2 regions of the Pseudoalteromonas sp. MM1 genome follow, and region 2 is predicted to be linked to the other one. Evidence: riboswitches for the same ligand, from Rfam matches in the RefSeq annotation. Region 2 holds a riboswitch; the other holds the start of a gene.
What was found. Region 2 has a riboswitch for lysine ahead of dapA (4-hydroxy-tetrahydrodipicolinate synthase). Riboswitches for the same ligand answer to the same signal wherever they lie in the genome.
Positions count from the first base shown of each region.

Region 1: linked by a shared signal. The riboswitch ahead of lysC (lysine-sensitive aspartokinase 3) and the one ahead of dapA (4-hydroxy-tetrahydrodipicolinate synthase) in region 2 are both predicted to bind lysine.

Region 1 covers NZ_AP027922.1:2,188,552-2,191,733, reverse strand. Annotated here, with positions in the region: gene QUE46_RS09945 (hypothetical protein) at 1-236, opposite strand, end outside; gene nhaD (sodium:proton antiporter NhaD) at 449-1,696, shown strand; lysine riboswitch at 1,795-1,967, shown strand; gene lysC (lysine-sensitive aspartokinase 3) at 2,042-3,182, shown strand, end outside.
Region 2 covers NZ_AP027922.1:214,764-217,945, forward strand. Annotated here, with positions in the region: gene QUE46_RS01040 (2,3,4,5-tetrahydropyridine-2,6-dicarboxylate N-succinyltransferase) at 1-658, opposite strand, end outside; gene dapA (4-hydroxy-tetrahydrodipicolinate synthase) at 674-1,558, opposite strand; lysine riboswitch at 1,687-1,883, opposite strand; gene QUE46_RS01050 (DNA-3-methyladenine glycosylase I) at 2,075-2,779, shown strand; gene QUE46_RS01055 (YdiU family protein) at 2,782-3,182, shown strand, end outside.

The sequences.
Region 1 (3,182 bases), 1.7 Mb from region 2:
ATGGCACGGTTAATTTCAAGCTGAGAAGATTTAGCCAATGGAATGAGTATATCTTGATTGAGCAAACGATTTGTTTCTTTGTATATGCGCTCGTTTGTCCACGTGGGCTGCTTTTGCTTAATGGCATTTTGTACGTCTTTTAGGCTAAAGTCGGCCATTTTAAAACGTTTAAATAATAGCTCTAACACACCCCAATGTTCGCTAAGGGTATTTAGCAGCTTTTTAGCTGGGATCATAAGAGATTACAACATCCTAGTATTTTATTATTGAGTTCTTAAAAAGGACTCATTATTACGTATTTTACCTGCATATGGTATTCGTTTTTAAGACCATTTAATAATAGTTTTTGCATATCTGTGGTGCTAGAATCCGCACCAAAATTAGGAACGCTTAAACGCAAGTTGTTTATGTGTCCTGTTAAAACTATATCAAAGGTTATTTAACTACCATGCTCCCCTCGATAATTTTAACCCTAATAGCGATTGCCTTTTTACTGATCGTTATAGAAGATATAATTCACGTAAATAAAGCCAAAACTACACTCTTTTTTGGCACGCTTTGTTGGATTATACTTTTTGTTAACCCACTCCATGGGCAAAGCCCTGCAACTATTCAGCACCTTCTTAACGAAAACATATTAGAAATAGCCTCGCTATGGCTGTTTTTAATGGCCGCCATGACCTTTGTTGCGTATTTAAATTCAAAAGGATTTATAGAAAACATTGTGCACCGGGTTATGCCTAAAAGCATTAGTGAACGACAACTTATGTTTTTAGTGGGGGGCTTTGCGTTTTTGTTTTCGTCTATTTCTGACAATGTGACCGCTACGCTTATATCACTTGCTGTGGTTATGTCGTTAAAGCTGGAAGCTAAAAAGCTGATTAAATACGCCACACTTATTGTGTTTGGGGTTAACTCGGGTGGAGTGTCGTTAATTACCGGTGATGTAACTACTTTAATGATATTTTTAGATGGCAAAGTGTCTATTGCAAACTTATTACTACTCATAGCGCCTGCGTTTATAAGTGTAATGTTACTGGCGCTTTTGCTCTCTGTTGGTATGAAAGGGCAAATAGAGTTTGTGGGCTCGCAAAAAAAACGGATAGAAAAAACTGACATTACCATCGCCATCATATTTTTATCAACCGTGGTAAGTACTTTAACCCTTAGCGTAATTTATAGCGTACCGCCGCTACTCACATTTTTATTTGGTTTATCGGTTATGTTTTTAGTGGCGCAATTTTTAATGCGTAAAAAAGACATAAACAAAGACATCATCGATTTTGTTCGCGAGATAGAATACGACACACTACTGTTTTTTGTTGGGGTGCTTTTACTTGTTGGCGCATTAAAAGAAATTGGTATTTTAAGTAAATTTACCGATTTATATACAGTAATGGCACCTGAGTACGCTAACTATTTAATGGGAATACTATCTGCAGGGGTCGATAACGTACCGCTTACTGCTGCGCTATTAAAAGCAGATATAATAATGAGCCAGCAACATTGGTTGTCGTTTACCTATGCAACAGGTGTAGGTGGGTCAATGCTTATAATTGGTTCTGCAGCGGGTATTATTGCCATGAGCAAACTTAAAGCACTTACTTTTACGAGCTACTTTAAATTATCGCTGCAATTATTAATTTGTTATACCGTAGGTTATGCAGGCGCTTACTTTATGGGTGGTTTTGTTTAATTTTTACTATAAATGCTTGACACCTAGACGTCTAAACGATAACTTTCAAAGCCCCGCTAATTAGCGGGGCTTTGTTTTATTAGCCAGCGGTTAATAAAACATTCAGAAGAGGTGCGATACTTAGGTATTTAATGGTAGGTGACGAACGCCCATAACCATTAAAGAGGGAAGTACTCGCCGAGAAAAACACTAGTACGTCGCTATTGTTTTTCGGTTTATGGGGCTGAATCCTCAAAACTGTCACCAATATAGGTGGAGAGCTTCTGGCAGCGGACACATCAAATGCATTCCTTTGCCAAGTTCTTCTTGTTTTTTAGCGGTTAAAATACCGCGAAAGGAGACTAAATGACTACCCAATCAGTGCCACAAACAGTACCAGGCGCAAAATCAGATTACATCGTTGCCAAATTTGGCGGAACCAGTGTTGCAAACTTTGAAGCGATGAGTCGCTGTAGCGAAATTATTGTTGCAGATAAAAGCGTGCGTATTGTAGCAGTGAGCGCCAGCGCCGGCGTAACTAATCACTTAGTTGCACTGTGTAAATCAAGCATTACCCCAGAGCAGCGCCAAGAGCACATTGACGGCGTGCTAGCTATTCAGCAAGCAATTTTAGATGAGCTCTCGCTTGATGCCGATTTAGCCGTAGGTTTTAACGAAACGTTAAAAGCGTTTCAAACGTTAGCACTTGAAACACTAACAACGGATCAGCAGCACGATGAGCTACTTAGTTTTGGTGAGCGCTTATCGTCGTACTTATTTGCACAAGTGCTACGTTTAAAAGGCTTAAATGCCGACCGTTTTGATGTACGTAAAGTACTTAAAACCGACAGCCAGTTTGGTAAAGCAACACCCAATGTTAAAGCCACAGCGCAAGCGGCTAAAGAGATTTTAATTCCGTTATTAGATGAGCAAGTAATTGTGACTCAAGGTTTTGTTGGTAGCGACGAATTTGGCCAAACAACCACGCTTGGCCGTGGTGGCTCAGATTACAGCGCAGCATTACTTGCTGAGGCGATTAACGCTAAAAGCGTACATATTTGGACCGACGTAGTGGGTATATTTAGCACAGACCCACGCTTATGTGCAAAGGCAACGCCAATTGCCCGTTTAAGCTTTGACGAAGCCGCAGAAATGGCCACCTTTGGCGCAAAAGTATTGCACCCAGCCACTATTTTACCAGCCAGCCGCAGCCATATTAATGTATTTGTAGGCTCTAGCCGCGAGCCAGAGCGCGGTGGCACGTGGATTGAGCGTGAAAAGTCACAGCAGCCGGGTATACGCGCTGTAACGCAGCGTAAAAACCAAATATTGCTCACGCTTAAAAGCCCTGAAATGCTATTAGCAAGTGGCTTTTTGGCCAGAGTATTTACCATTTTAAGTGAGTTTAATATATCGGTAGATTTAGTGACTACCTCAGAAATTAGTGTTGCTATTACCTTAGATAACGCACCCAATGCCTCGCGCCCTGAGCTTGAGCAAGCGTGTT
Region 2 (3,182 bases):
GGCCTTGCTCACGAGCCCATTCATTAGACGCTGGGCGAGAGCCAGGTATTACAATTGCGTATTCTGGAATTGGCTCGCCTTTATCAAGCTGACGCTCATTAACGCAGTCGTATACCGGAATGGTTGCAGATAAACGTACGCCTGGTGCCAGTACTGCACCTTTTTTAACAACTACGCCTTCAACAATGACACAACCAGCACCAATAAATGCATCGTCTTCAACCACGACTGGGCTTGCACCAATTGGTTCAAGTACACCGCCAAGTTGCACAGCTGCGCTCAAATGTACGTTTTTACCAACTTGCGCACACGAGCCTACTAATGCGTGGCTATCAACCATAGTGCCTTCGTCGATGTATGCGCCAATGTTTACGTACGCTGGTGGCATAATAATAGTGCCTTTAGCGACGTATGCACCACGGCGAACGCTTGAACCACCAGGTACCATACGTACGCCGTCGTCAGTACTAAACTCTTGCGGTGCAAGGTTGTGTTTATCTACAAAACCACCTGCAAACTCAGTGTTAGTGCCATTTTTAAAGGCTTCTAAAATGCCTTGTTTTACTTCTACGTTAGCTTCCCATTGGCCGCTTTCGTTTTGTGATGCTGCGCGTACTGCGCCCGATTCTAAATTATTTAGTAGTTCTAACCAGCTCATTATAAAAACCTGTATTTAATGCCAAGATAAAATGGTGTCGTTTGCAGTGGTAATGCAATCGGTTTGCGTTAACTCAAGGTGTGTTAAAGGTGGGCGCAGCAACGGGCTACTTAAGCGGCCTTGTTGGTGCATTAGCACTTTAACGGGAATAGGGTTTGCTACAGCAAATAGGCTATTAATAGCGCGAGTCCACTGAGCAAATAGATTGGGATGTTGGCCACTTAGGCTACGTTTTACAAACTCGTGTGTTTGTAAAGGCCATGCATTGGCCGCAACCGAGATTAAGCCTTTTGCACCGGCTTGAGCAAAGTAGGGCATAAGTGCATCGTCGCCACTGTAGAGCGCTAAATTAGGCGCGGCTTGTCGGTATGCTTCAAATTGGGTGATGTTGCCACTGGCTTCTTTTAAGGCCCAAAGTTTTGGGTGCGCTTTTAAGTTTTCAATGGTTTCGATAGGAATGCTTACACCGCTGCGCCCAGGTACATTGTACAACATACACGGATGCGCGCTTTCGTTTAATAAGCTTTCGTACCAATGTGTTTGACCTACAGCCCCTGGTTTTGCATAAAGAGGCGAGCCTAATAAGTAGCTGTGAATAGGTAATTGGTTACAGTAGCTAACCCATTCTTTTTGTTGGGCTAAATTACTACCGCCCACAGCAACCATAAGCGGTACACTGGGTTTTAATTGGCACACGTGCTCAACAATGCCTTGCTGCTCTTTAAGCGTAAGGGCTAAGCCTTCACCTGTGCTACCGAGCAGTAAAATACCGTTGTGTGCCGCTTCTTGTTCGCTAACAAGTGTTGTGAGCGTGTCGTAGTCAACATTACCTTGTTGATCAAACGGCGTAACAAGCGCTGTCCACAGTGCGTAGTCGTCTAAATTGAAGTTGTTGATCATCTCTTACGAACCTATAAGGTGTTCGAGATATTAAGGAGGCTGTATGATGTGAGCCGCATTAACGTCGTTCGAACAGTATTCGAAGAGCGAATGGGCTTAAAATAATAGGGCGCACGGCCTTATTATTTAAGACCAGAAGCTCTCCACCAAACTAATAAGCTGCTTTAAAGCTGCTATTGGTGACAGTCGCTAGGATTCAACCTAGTCGCCCGAAGTAATTGCTTCGCAAAAGCGTTTACCTCTCGGCGGTATTCCCCTGGCGTATGCTCACTGGAGTTTGCGCTCCTAACATACGCTACCTGAATAACGCACCTCTTCTAGCCCTTTGTATTTTGTTTTAACGCTAAGGCTTTAACAAAATACAATTTAAATAGGGTAATTGCGGCGATTAAAACATTTTAGCCGTCTAGGTGTCAAGCTGCTAAATATAGATTAGCTCATCGAAAATAGCGGTGGTTACGTATTGGCTGCTTTTCTCGTACACTAACCCTATAAGCAGCGAGGTATTTAATAAGTATGGAAAAATTTAGCGATATTTATAAGCGAGCGGTAGAGCGAAAAGGCTCTGAAAAAATGCTTAAGTTATTACTCGCAAAACCTTTATCTAAAAAAGCGTTAAGCACGTTAAGTGACGACGACTGGCTTGAAGAATTTACCCGAAAGGTTTTTCAAAGTGGCTTTTATTGGTCGGTAATAAACAGCAAATGGCCGGGCTTTAGAGAGGTTTTTTGGCAGTTTAGTGTTGATAAGTTATTAATGATGCCGCCCGATATGCTAGAGCAAAAAGCAACGGATGAGCGCATTATTCGTAATTATAAAAAAGTTAAAACGATTCCTGAAAATGCTTACATGATCCACGAAATAGCACAGGAGCATGGCAGTTTTAGCAAGTTTATTGCCCAGTGGCCAACAGATAATATTATTGGTTTATGGGTGCATTTAAAAAAACACGGCGCTCGTTTAGGTGGAAATACTGGCCCCTATGCTTTAAGAGCGCTTGGTAAAGATACATTTTTACTTTCGCGGGATGTAGAAAGTTACCTAAGAGCGCATAAAATAATTGATGGCGGGCTGCAAACTAAAAAATCACTCACTGCTGCGCAGGCATTTTTTAACGAAATGCAAAAGCAAAGTGGTTTAAGCATGCAAGAGCTGAGTTTAATTGTGGCTTACAGTGTGGGCGATAACCGTGTAGGCATAAGCCAACAAACAGAGGATTAACCATGAATCTAGTGCCAAGATACACAGACATAGCAGATAATTTCGCGATAGAGGATCAACCCTCAAGTGTTGCTGCCCCGCAATTGCTGCTGTGGAACGCATCGTTAGCTAAGCAGTTTAATATAGTTGTTGAGCCACAGCTGCGCGCTAGTACCTTTGCAGGCAATGAGCCACAGCAAATAAAGGCGGTAGCGCTTGGTTATTCTGGGCACCAGTTTGGGCGCTTTTCACCACGTTTGGGTGATGGGCGAGCACATTTACTCGGTGCTATAAGTGATGATAAAAACCAGCTGTGGGATATTCAATTAAAAGGCTCTGGCGCTACCCCGTATTCTAGAGGTGGCGATGGGCGGTGCGCACTAGGTCCAGCTATACGTGAATATATTATGAGCGAAGCTATGCA